Regions from separate parts of the Ochrobactrum sp. Marseille-Q0166 genome, predicted to be linked through region 1. Evidence: predicted binding sites of a transcription regulator. Region 1 holds the regulator's gene; each other region holds the start of a gene.
What was found. The regulator LexA, encoded in region 1, represses DNA repair genes until DNA is damaged. The targets are predictions, from matches to a motif close to TGTTCNNNNTGTGTTCNG.
Positions count from the first base shown of each region.

Region 2: the regulator LexA is predicted to act here: its motif matches at 2,466-2,483, upstream of H5024_RS15830 (DNA polymerase IV).
Region 3: the regulator LexA is predicted to act here: its motif matches at 1,669-1,686, upstream of H5024_RS04205 (DNA recombination protein RmuC).

Region 1 covers NZ_JACJUO010000001.1:1,454,170-1,458,378, reverse strand. Annotated here, with positions in the region: gene trpC (indole-3-glycerol phosphate synthase TrpC) at 1-116, shown strand, start outside; gene moaC (cyclic pyranopterin monophosphate synthase MoaC) at 120-596, shown strand; gene glp (gephyrin-like molybdotransferase Glp) at 620-1,834, shown strand; gene lexA (transcriptional repressor LexA) at 1,955-2,677, shown strand; gene H5024_RS06965 (ComEC/Rec2 family competence protein) at 2,733-4,209, opposite strand, start outside.
Region 2 covers NZ_JACJUO010000002.1:975,283-979,491, forward strand. Annotated here, with positions in the region: gene H5024_RS15810 (glycoside hydrolase family 19 protein) at 1-52, shown strand, start outside; gene H5024_RS15815 (hypothetical protein) at 49-330, shown strand; gene H5024_RS15820 (DUF1515 family protein) at 428-751, shown strand; tRNA gene H5024_RS15825 (tRNA-Cys) at 903-976, opposite strand; gene H5024_RS15830 (DNA polymerase IV) at 1,112-2,449, opposite strand; gene rnk (nucleoside diphosphate kinase regulator) at 2,797-3,207, shown strand; gene H5024_RS15840 (DUF3572 domain-containing protein) at 3,883-4,170, opposite strand.
Region 3 covers NZ_JACJUO010000001.1:883,526-887,734, forward strand. Annotated here, with positions in the region: gene H5024_RS04200 (hypothetical protein) at 1-335, opposite strand, end outside; gene H5024_RS04205 (DNA recombination protein RmuC) at 409-1,635, opposite strand; gene def (peptide deformylase) at 1,737-2,264, shown strand; gene fmt (methionyl-tRNA formyltransferase) at 2,264-3,184, shown strand; gene truA (tRNA pseudouridine(38-40) synthase TruA) at 3,188-3,943, shown strand; gene H5024_RS04225 (hypothetical protein) at 3,940-4,209, opposite strand, start outside.

The sequences.
Region 1 (4,209 bases):
ATGATTGCTTGCGCCTTGAGAAGTCGGATATCGGCACATTTCTCATCGGAGAAAGCCTGATGCGCAAGGATGATGTTGCTCAGGCAACTCGCGAACTTCTGACCGGCGAGGTTTAAGTCATGACAGCCAAACTCACCCATATCGACCAGACTGGCGCCGCCCATATGGTCGATGTCGGCGACAAGGCTGAGACTGAGCGCCAGGCAACCGCTGAAGGTGCCGTCAGAATGAAGCCGGAAACTCTGGCACTCATTCTGAAAGGCGATGCCGCCAAAGGCGACGTTATCGGTACGGCCCGTCTGGCTGGTATTATGGCTGCGAAGAAAACCGCCGACCTCATCCCGCTTTGCCACCCATTGATGCTGACAAAGGTCTCGGTGGACATTGAACCGGACCAATCGCTTCCCGGCCTGCGCGTCTTTGCAACTGCGAAGCTGAAAGGCCGCACCGGGGTTGAAATGGAAGCGTTGACTGCCGTATCAGTCACCTGCCTAACCATCTATGACATGGCAAAGGCCGTTGATCGCCACATGGAAATTACCGATATTCGTGTTTCCGCAAAGAGTGGTGGTAAATCAGGCGACTGGAAAACCTAAGTTTTCGCACGAGAGGAAAAAGTATGTCCCTGCTTCCTGTCGATGAAGCCCTTGCACGTATCCTGAGCTTGGCAGAGCCACACGGTTTCGAGCAGGTTCCTTTGACTTCAGCCGGTGGACGTGTTGTTGCGGAACCTGTGAAAGCTCACCTTCTGCAACCTCCCTTTGACTGCTCTGCCATGGATGGCTATGCGCTGATCGCACCTGAAAACATCAGCTATCCGCTTGAACTGACCATAATTGGCGAATCAGCAGCCGGTAAGCGTTTCGACGGGCAGCTGAGCGAAGGTCAGGCGGTCCGCATTTTCACCGGCGCACCAATGCCAGCAGGCGCAGATAGCATCGTTATTCAGGAAGACACGGAACGTTCCGGCGACAGGCTAACAATCCGGCACGGACTCTATAAAGGCCGCCACATTCGTCGCGCGGGCCTCGATTTCGCACCCGGAGATGTGATTCTTCCAAAGAGAAAAGCACTCGACGCCCCGGCACTTTCCCTTGCTGCGGCCAGTGGCAACGCAGCCATTTCCGTTTTCAAACAGCCCCGCATTGCAATATTGGCAACTGGCGACGAACTTGTCCCACCCGGTACAGTTCCCGGCCCTGACCAAATTGTCGCTTCCAACAGCGTCGGCATCGCCGAAATTGTCCGCCGCGCAGGCGGTAAGCCTGAAGATATGGGCATCATCAACGACGACCCCGCAAAGATCGAATCGGCAATCAGCGCAGCGCTCAAAGATGGCGTCGATGTTCTAGTAACGATCGGTGGCGCGTCGGTTGGAGACCGCGATTACGTTCACGGGGCTTTGCAGAATTGCGGCGTCGATCTCGCCTTCTGGAAAATCGCTATGCGCCCGGGAAAACCGTTGATGTATGGCCGCAAGACAGTTTCAGGCAAGACGGTGCATGTCATCGGCTTACCGGGCAATCCGGTTTCAAGCCTCGTCTGTAGTCTGATATTTCTGCGTCCACTGGTGGCGAAGCTATCAGGCATTGATTTAGCTACAGATATTCGCCCCGCGAAATTTGGTCAGCCAATGAGTGCGAACGATCACCGCAGGGACTTTGTTCGTGCGACCGTTGAGAAGGCAATCGACGGAACATTGATTGCCAAGCCATGTCCAGTTCAGGATTCTTCAATGCTTTCTGCTCTTGTGGGCTCCAATGCGCTGTTGATCAGAGAAGAAAATGCACCCGCTGCGGCTATCGGTGATTCTTGCGCGATATTAATGTTGTAACGAACGGTATTAATTCCAAACCTCATTAATCATTTTAAAACCATTGCAGAACAAGACTGGAACATATAGTGTTCGTTCTGGTTTTGTTTTTATTTGATTCTGGTCTGGAGGGTGTAGCGCATGTTAACCCGTAAGCAGCACGAACTTCTGCTGTTCATTCATGAACGTCTTAAAGAGACGGGCATCCCTCCGTCCTTTGACGAAATGAAAGAAGCTCTTGATCTGGCTTCTAAGTCAGGCATTCATCGTCTCATCACGGCCTTGGAAGAACGCGGCTTTATCCGCAGGCTTCCTAATCGGGCGCGCGCGCTGGAGGTGCTTCGTTTACCAGATTCGATAGCACCGGGCTTGAACTCTCAAAAGAAGTTCGCTCCGAGCGTCATCGAAGGAAGCCTCGGCAAAGCTCCCCCTCCTCCGCCGACGCGCCCAACTCCAGTTATTGCGGAGAATGATTCCTCCACAATGGTTTCTGTACCCATGATGGGACGCATAGCTGCCGGTGTGCCGATCTCGGCAATCCAGAATCAGACACACTCACTGAGCCTTCCTCCAGAAATGCTGGGCTCCGGTGAACACTACGCTTTGGAAGTCAAAGGCGATTCGATGATCGACGCCGGTATTTTTGATGGCGACACAGTGATCATTAAGCGCGGTGATACAGCCAATCCGGGTGAAATCGTCGTCGCACTGGTCGATGATGAAGAAGCAACTTTGAAGCGTTTTCGCCGCAAAGGCGCTTCCATTGCCTTGGAAGCAGCGAATCCGGCTTACGAAACCCGCATTTTCGGCCCCGATCGTGTGCGCGTGCAGGGTAAACTAATCGGCCTGATCCGGCGTTACTAGCACTTACAGTTTTAGTATTGGTTGGAAGCAGCGATAGAGGTTTTGTCATTTTAAATCAGAGCGGCTCTGTCGTCTCCTTAAAGTCGGGAGCCGCCTGAAAATCAGAAGATTGATCGTTGCGAGACTTCTTCTGATGTTCGCGATCCGGTAATCCTCGTGCCGCTCTCGAATACAGACGATGCAGGTGCCATGGCCGCGTAGGCGCATCCACTGCGAAGCTGAGACTATCAGAATAGCCAGCTAAGTTTCGTGGTTGGATGACTGCAAAACGATAGATTTTATCGTCTTTGCTGTGATCATGTTTCGCTGATCTGGCTGATGCACTCGCGTCTGATGATAAACGTTTCCCAAGCCTGAGCTCAAGGGTTCCTTTGAGAGCGAGTTCCTGCCGGTCGATCAGTAAAACATCGGAGCGCGGGCAATTGAGGTTTTTGCTTGCTATCGCAAGAACGACAATCTCGCCAATATTGCAGGCAATATCCTTCATCTCCTCTTGCGCAGTATAGGCAAACATTCGCCCGTCTCGTAGAGGAATGGTACAAACTCCCTCTTCGCAGACAAACGCATCATTGGTGGATACCGGCTTCTGCTTTTTTACAATCTGCGGCGGAATAAACGTTTCGATCAGATAGGCAGTCTGCCAGTTTTGACCTGTGAATTTTGGCGGCCTGCTGCGATTTGCGGCAAAATTGCCATCGGGTAGGCGCACGGCTACAAATTTTGCATCCTCGCTAACGAGAATATCCGGCAATGGCGTTCGTATAAAAACGAAAAGACCAGTAATAACAAAGGGTAAAGCCAGCCATCGCAACCATGTCGTGGAAACAACCGCGATAACAAGCGCTACAGTCCAGAGGATAAGCGTGCTTGCAGGCATGACGCCCGGATTGCCGTCAGGAGAAAAGCTAGCAACCAAACTCGCTATATGCCTGACTAATAGGACGCCAAATCCCATAATCTGTAGTGGTAGCCAATCAAGCTGCAATGGCATCAACACCAAGCTCAGCACTGCAAAGGGCATCACAAGGATCGAGATAACCGGCAAGGCCAATACGTTCCCGACCAGGCCTAAGGGTGCGGTATTGTTGAAATGATAGGCGGCAAAGATGCCACTTGCTACACCGGCAACAATCGATGTTGCTCCCGTCGCCACCGCTGGAACGAGCATTTTGGATAGAAACCCACGCGGCACAGCACGCCGATTTTCGCGAGACGTTTGATTGCGTGCTTTCCTGTCACTCCACCAGGCAAATGCAGCGATCAAGCCAGCAGTTGCGGAAAAAGACATTTGAAAGCTTGGCCCAAGAATCTCATGCGGTGAAATTGCGATCATCGCAACAGACGCAATCGCAAGATTGCGCATACTGATGGCAGCACGGTCAGCCAGCAATGCGCAGAGCATCACGACAATCATGACGTAACTGCGCTGTGCCGCAACATCCGCACCCGACATGGCCAGATAGAATGTGCAGCTTAGAAGCGAGAGAAAAGCCGCAAACTTTTTGACCGGATATCGGGCGCTAAACCCCGGC
Region 2 (4,209 bases), on a different contig from region 1:
CACGATGCCACAGGCCAAGGCCAAGCTTGAAAAGCTGGTGGATGCGATATGAGCGCAATCTGGGCCGTAATCCCCAATTGGTTGAAGATCGCCGCCGCCGCTGTTCTGGCGGCTTTTTTGTGTCTGGCGGTTGGATACGTGGCCGGAACCATCAAAGAGCGTCACCGGTCAGCATTGGCCACTGCAGAAGCAACCGCAAAGGCAATCCAAAAGAGGGCGGATATAGATGAGGAAGTTATTAGTATGGATGCTCACAGGCTTTGCCTTGAGCTTGGCGGGTTGCGCGAGCAATGCGACGAACTGCGCAGGCTGGAAGCCAGTAAGCCTTAAGCCTGACACTGCCGTCTATCTGGCCGCCAATGATTTGAAAGCCGGGCAGGGTATTGCAGGGCATAATGCGTTCGGGAAGTCGCGGGGTTGCTGGTAAATGTCAGATCCAGGGCAGGAGCGGGCATTAGGCCGTGTCGAGGGTAAGCTTGATCATATCATCAGGGATCAGGAGCAAGCCAGATCAGACCGGAAGCAGCAATATGAGCGCCAAGAGAAAACCGAACGTCTGCTTGAGGAAATGAGCAGGCAGATGAAAGGCATGAGCCTTCGTCTTGAGAAGGTCGAGGAACCAGTTGCCGACTTCAATCGCTGGAGGGAGCGTGGTGTTGGAGCGATTATGCTTGTGTCATTCGCAGCCGCATCACTCGGCGGGTTATTTGCCACATTCGGGAAGAAGATTTGGGTGTTGATGACGGGGTAAAACGGGGCAGAAGAAGGGGAATTGAGAGGGTGCAAGGTGAACACATTGCCACACCCGACTTAGGTGTGGCGGAACACGTTGAGAACCAATTGCCACACCTTGAAAAATATCAAAGTGTTTTCAATTGCTTATTGTTATTTTTGGAAAAGATTGGAGGCCTCACCCGGAATCGAACCGGGGTGCAAGGATTTGCAGTCCTCTGCGTAACCACTCCGCCATGAGGCCTTCTAAAGAGCTGTGCCAAATCAGCCGCTAAGCTCTTGATGAGTTCCAATATTGATCGAAACTCGCTTCGTCAAGCCGTTCCGGACGATTGTACGATTTTTGTCCAAAGGTTTCCGTGATGTGTTCATGCTAAATTCATTCGTCTATTTCACGGTCTGAAGGCGTCTGTGGTTGCGCGAGATTGCCCTTTGAAAAAGTGTAGCCTGTTTCTACCGCATTACGTCCGAACTTGTTTCGCAGCCGATCGATCGCATTTTCTGCGACTGCCCGTTTTGTTGCCTGAGTATCAACGAGGTCAGGCGGATCGGCGCGGTCGTCTGTTGACAGTTCGCCGACACCGATACCCAGCAGCCTGAATCTTGTTCCATCCAATTCCTTTTCCAGGAGCTGAAGGCCGGTACGAAAAATGCGATCTGCCAACTGTGTTGGGTCTGCAAGCTGGCGATTGCGTGTGCGCAACTTGAAATCATGTGTTTTGAGTTTGAGCATCACTGTGCGGCCGGCGATGTCTCCGGCCTTCAGCCGCTGCGAGACTTTTTCTGACAAGGCACGTAACACGGGAACGAGATCGGTTGCTTGCGAGAGATCTTTGTTAAAGGTCGTTTCTGCCGAAACACTTTTCATGTCATGTTCCGGCTCGACTTTACGGCTGTCTTGCCCGCGAGAAAGTCTGAAAAGACGCTGCCCCATGGTACCATAGGCCTTCATCAACGAACCTTCATCCATTGTCTGCAATTGTCCGATTGTACGAATACCATCGCTTTGGAGCTTTGCATTAAAAGCTTTTCCTACGCCCCAGATCATACTGACCGGTTTATCACGCAGGAAATCCTGAGCTTCAGCTTCGCCGATAACTGAAAACCCCCGAGGCTTTTGAAGATCAGAAGCAACCTTCGCTAAATACTTGCAATAGGAAAGCCCGACCGAGATTGAGATGCCGATTTCTTCTTCGACGCGTTTTGCAAAACGAGCGAGAACAAGTGCCGCTGGTGCGCGATGCAACCGTTCTGTGCCGTCGAGATCAAGGAATGCCTCATCAATCGAAATGGGTTCGACGAGTGGCGTCAGGTCATACATCAATTGACGGACTTCCCGTCCGACACGCGCGTATTTTTCCATATTAGGCTTTATAACCACCGCCTCGGGGCAAGCTTCCAACGCTTTGAACATAGGCATGGCTGAACGAACACCATGAATGCGGGCGATGTAGCAGGCGGTGGAAACGACGCCGCGCGTACCGCCGCCAATAATAACCGGTTTATCGCGAATATCCGGGTTGTCCCGCTTTTCAACAGAAGCGTAAAAAGCATCGCAATCCACATGTGCCAGGGAGAGCTTGTACAACTCGGGATGGCGCAAAAGCCTTGGGCTGCCACAGCTGCCGCAACGTTTCGCTGTCGCAGTCTTTTGCGGTGACAGGCAATCGCGACAGAACCCTTGCTCTGAACTGTTTGCGGCGTGTTGTTCGGTCATGGTTGCGTGCTGTCCGATGAACATAAAAGGAACATCGCTTTATAACACTAAAGTCTACCGAAGCCATCGTTACTCGATCACACTGTCAGTTGTGCACTTGACATTGGTGAAGATATCACCAAGTTTAGCAATATGAACAACCGTTTCGCTTCCATACTCCATCGGGTTCACCCGATCACGGGATAGCACCCCTCGAGTCCTGCTTAGCGCAGAGGATTCCGGGGGACGGTTCGCCGCTTGCCAGCAAGCGGATTTGCTAAAAGCGCTTTCTTAAAAAAACAATCAGTTATTCCGAACGAGAATCGTTACGGAGAACAATCATCACTAGACAGCAGTGAGCTAACGTCATGAGCGTAAAAAACCGCAAGAAGCCCAAAATCGTCGTGAGCAATATTGACAATGAACGCCTGACAATTCTGGCCGGGAACGTCTCTGAAAAGCTGGAGGAAGTTGCCGAGGAGCTGTTACAGGAACTGGATCGTGCGAAAGTCGTTCCGCAGAAAAAACTGCCGCTCGACGTTGTTTGCATGGGAGCGACTGTCGAATATCGTTCTAATGATGGCCAAGAGCGAAAAGTCACACTTGTTTATCCGGGTGAGGCAGATATTGCACAGGGCAAGATTTCTATTTTGACGCCGATCGGTGCAGCCCTGTTAGGTTTGGCTCCGGGGCAGTCCATGTCATGGGTTGCTCGTGATGGAAAAGCGCATGAGCTGAGTGTTCTGAGTGTTTCTCAGGTTGCGCCCGAAAGTGCATGACTTCAATCATATGACTAAAAAAGCCCCGGAAACGGGGCTTTTTTGTTCTAGTAATCAGATTTAAGACGTTCACTTGGCTCTGACTTTGCTATTTTTGGGCCCACACTTTTCGACAAAATCACTGAAGACGTAAACATGATATTTGAACACAAGTAGCTCGCCTTTGCCGCGTTTTACAAAGTCCTTCTGATTCAACATGCGATCAACACGCTTGATTTCTCTCCATTTTTGTCGGCAGGTCGATGCTGGTGTCACGCGTTGCGTAAAAAATGTACCATCGCTTAAGGGTATCTTCGGTGTGTTATATTGCGCATCTTTTTCAGCATCTGTGGTGACGCATCCACCTATAACGGTGAGGACTATACCGAGGAAAAAGATACGAATACCAAATTGTAATTTAGAAATTGGTCAGCTCCATCTCAAGAGATTCCATTCGCTTGGATTAAACATGCATTTCATACTCAAGTTTAAATCGCAAGCTCAGGAGTGGCGATAGACTTGGGAAATGGAACTGTTTTAAAGCTGGACCGTTAATCCGATGGGAGTGACGGTTGTGTCAACCGAACACGACGGTATGGAAAACACAGGGATTTTTTCGGTTTCTTCCTGTGGCCAACGGAATGGCAGACGAGTTCTTGTCCCGTCCGGCTGTTGCTCCACTATCTTCAGATCAGTCTAAAATTGATTGGTGATGCCACCCGGTAAAAGAACTGCAGCTTTTTCGATTGTGGCCGGGTCTCGTCCGGTTTCCTGGCAAAACCGCAACAGGGTCGGTTCATGGCCTAAATAGAATTGCAGCACCCCTGCCAGAAAACCGGGCTCTTGTGCGGCGGAGCGGATTGAAGAGGCTTCAATGCCCGTTAGAGCGAGAAACCGTGACATAAGATCATTGTCGTGCGCCAACCATACAAGTGCTTCTACGGCAAGTGTTTCGGCCTCTGCCTCGTTCATGACGGTCTTCATGCATTCGCTCCACTTTCAGCTCAATACGTTTATCAAAGA
Region 3 (4,209 bases), 570 kb from region 1:
CCATCTCTATTTGAAATATAATAATCGCCATCCAATTCAAGAATACGAAAAGTTGTTTTCAATATTATAATTGAGCTGCGTATGCATGCTATTCCTTCATATTTTATGCCATTAATTGTTTTGTTTTCTTCCTTGTAAAGATTAATGTCGTATTCGCTGCCTTCGACATGAGTAAATATGCGACCTTGCTGAATGCCATCGAAATTTTGATTGATCGTCCAGTTGTAATTGGGAACGTTTTTCGTTCCTATAAGTGGTGAGAGAGAATCAATCGCGACGAGACCAGCAGTTAAAAACATTCCAGATTCTTTATGTAATAAATTGTATTTTGGCATAATAATCTCCGATACTTATTTGCCGGAAGACTGTATCATCTGTTTCTTTTGATGCACCTGTCAGATTTACTGTCTAATCCTCATCCACCACGCGCAGGCGCATCTGGGTGGGAGCGATATCCGACTGTCGCGTCGGGCGCTGCGGCTCTTCAGCCGGTGCCGGACCAAATTCCAGTGCTTCGATCTTCGCGCCACGCTTGGTGACCTTATTGGAAGACACCAGAATGTCGTCGATATCCTTGTTGGCCTGCAAGAAATGGGTTTGCAGCTTGCGCACACGCTCATCAAGGCGGCCCACATCTTCCATCAGGCGGATCACTTCACCCTGAATGACATGCGCCTGTTCGCGCATTCGGGCATCTTTCAGGATCGCCTGAATAACCTGAATGGACAGCATCAGCAGCGATGGCGAGACGATGACGATCCTCGCCCGGTGCGCGCGCTGGACCAGCGCTTCAAAATGCTCATGAATATCGGCAAAAATGGACTCCGACGGAACGAACAGGAAGGCCGTATCCTGCGTTTCGCCGGGTATCAGATATTTGTCGGAAACATCCTTGATATGCACTTCCATATCGCGGCGGAACTGCGCAACGGCTGCCTTGCGTGCTTCCGGCGCTTCCGTTTCGCGCATGGAGTTCCATGCTTCAAGCGGGAATTTCGCATCGATAACCAGTGAAGGCGCGTTGTTTGGCATTTTCACAAGGCAATCAGGGCGCGTTCCGTTGGATAGTGTCGCCTGAAACTCGTAAGCGCCCTGCGGCAGACCATCGGCAATGATCGCTTCCATGCGCGACTGGCCAAAGGCACCGCGCGTCTGCTTGTTGGCAAGGATCGCCTGCAACTGCACGACCTGACCGGCAAGCGATTGAATATTGTTCTGCGCTGTGTCGATAACCGCCAGACGCTCCTGCAACTTTGCGAGGTTTTCATGGGTCGAACGGGTCTGCTCCGTCATGGTCTGGCCGATGCGGTGTGTCATGCCGTCGAGCCGTTCGCGGATAGACTGGTTGAGCTCTGCCTGCCGTGAGCCGAAAACTTCGGCCATGGTCTGCATGCGGCCCTGCATTTCGGACTGAGCTTTCAGAATCTCCGCCATGCGATATTCCGCATCGCGCGCACGGTCTTCAGCCTGCGCTTCCGCGACCGCGCGAAGGCGTGCAGAACGCGTCGCCGCAATGAGAAAAATGGCGAGGCACAACACCAGCACAACAATGCCCGCAAGGAGGATATTTCCCAGCGTGAAGGAGGTTGCGCCAAGCTGCAGAAGCGGTTCATTCAAGAGGTTCTGGTTTTCCATGCATCAAGCTTAACTGATTCGTGTCGCCTTGATGAGATCAAAACGGGAACATTTTACAAGTTGCAATTGACGATTATCGCGCAAGCGATTAGGTGAAACGCATGTCTATTAAACCGCTCATAATTCTTCCCGATCCCGTCCTGCGCCAGCTTTCCAAGCCTGTGGAGCGCTTTGACGATCAGTTGCGCAAATTTGCCGGCGACATGCTCGACACCATGTATGATGCACCGGGCATCGGCCTTGCTGCTATTCAGGTGGGTGAGCCTCTGCGGATGCTGGTCATAGATCTGGCCAAGGAAGAAGAGCCGAAGGCGCCGCATGTCTTCATCAATCCGGAGATTGTCGCCTCATCGGACGAACGCAGCGTTTATGAAGAAGGCTGTCTTTCGATCCCTGATTATTATGCAGAGGTCGAGCGGCCTGCGACCATCAAGGTCAATTATTTCGATGCGGACGGCAAGGAAAAGTCGATGGAAGCCGACGGGCTCATGGCGACTTGCCTGCAGCATGAAATCGACCATCTCAATGGCGTGCTGTTTATTGATCATATCTCCAAGCTCAAGCGCGATATGGTCATCAAGAAGTTCAAGAAGCTCGCCAGTCAACGTGCGTCAAACAGGGCTTTGTGATGCGGATTGTCTTTATGGGGACGCCGGATTTCTCCGTGCCAATCCTCACAGCCATCATAGGACAAGGTTATGAAGTGGTTGCGGTTTATTCGCAGCCACCGCGTCCGGCTGGCCGTCGCGGGCTGGAATTGACCAAGTCACCGGTGCATGAAAAGGCCGAGGAATTCGGCATCCCGGTTTTCACACCGAAAAGCCTGAGAGGCGCCGAAGAGCAGGACGTTTTTGCGAGCCTGGAAGCGGATGTGGCAATCGTCGTGGCTTATGGCCTGCTGCTGCCACAGGCCATTCTCGATGCGCCGCGCCTTGGATGTTACAATGGTCATGCCTCGCTTCTGCCGCGCTGGCGCGGGGCTGCTCCCATTCAACGCGCCATCATGTCGGGCGACACGGAAACCGGCATGATGATCATGAAAATGGATGCGGGGCTTGATACCGGTCCCGTCGCTATGGCCGAAAAAGTTGCGATCACGCCGGACATGACTGCAGGCGAGCTGCATGATCGTCTGAGCCTTATCGGTGCTGACCTGATGGTGCGTGCGCTTGGTGCGCTTGAGCGCGAAAGTCTGACACTTCAGCCGCAGGTGGAGGAAGGTGTGACCTATGCCGCCAAGATCGACAAGGCGGAAGCGCGTATCGACTGGTCGAAGCCTGCAAAGGACGTGCACAATACGATCCGCGGTATCTCGCCATTTCCAGGCGCATGGTGTGAGATGGAAATCAACGGTGCGGTTGAACGTGTCAAACTCCAGCGCTCCACATTGGGCGAGGGAAGCGGCGCTCCGGGCACTGTACTTGATGATCGCCTGACGATCGCATGCGGCGATGGTGCCGTGCGTCTCATAACGTTACAACGTTCAGGCGGTAAGCCTTTGCCCGCGCAGGAGTTTCTGCGTGGAGCGTCTGTGACGAAGGTTCTCTGAGCGGTGCCTCGTTACAAGATCACTGTCGAATATGACGGCACGCCCTATGTCGGCTGGCAGCGGCAGGAAAACGGCCATGCCGTGCAGAACGCGATTGAGCAGGCTTTCAAGAAATTCTGTGGTGAAGATCTGACATTGAGTGCGGCAGGCCGCACCGATGCAGGCGTCCATGCGAGCGCGCAGGTCATTCATGTCGATCTGACCAAGGATTGGGGTGCTGCGAAAGTGCGCGATGCCCTCAATGCGCATTTGGTCATGGCGGATGAACGTATCAGCATTCTCAATGTCGAGAAGACAACGGATGCTTTTGATGCACGTTTCTCGGCGCGCGCCCGGCATTATCTCTACCGCATTCACAACCGCCGTTCGCCTCTGGCGATTGATTATCAGCGCGTTTGGTGGGTGCAGAAACGCCTTGACCACGAAGCGATGCATGAGGCTGCAAAGCGGCTTCTGGGTGAGCATGATTTTACGACATTCCGCGCAACGCAATGTCAGGCAAAAAGTCCGGTGAAGACACTCGACAGGCTGGATATCACGCGCAATGGCGACTATGTCGAAATGCGGGTTTCAGCACGTTCGTTCCTGCATAATCAGGTGCGTTCCTTTGCGGGAAGCCTGATGGAAGTTGGCGTTGGCCGCTGGACGGCTGATGATCTGCAGGCAGCACTTGAGGCCAGGGATCGCAAAGCCTGCGGTCAGGTCGCACCGCCCTATGGGCTTTATCTGATTGGCGTTGATTACCCGTTTCCGTTTTAAAAAGTCTGTGCGCCAATTCCGATGCCAAAAAGCTGTTGCAGGAACACTGTGATGAACAGTGAGCCGAAGAACATGCAGGCAAAGAACGGTGCCACATAACCGTGCGGGCGCTGCAGCACGATGAAGGTCAGCCGGTAGCTCAGGATGATCGAGATGGCGAAGAGCAAGAACGCAAACAGCGTCGCGACATCAAGAAACCCCGGAAAGAATAGCTGTAGCAGCGTGATTGGCGCGAAAAGCCATGCAAGAAGTGCGCTGCCCCAGTT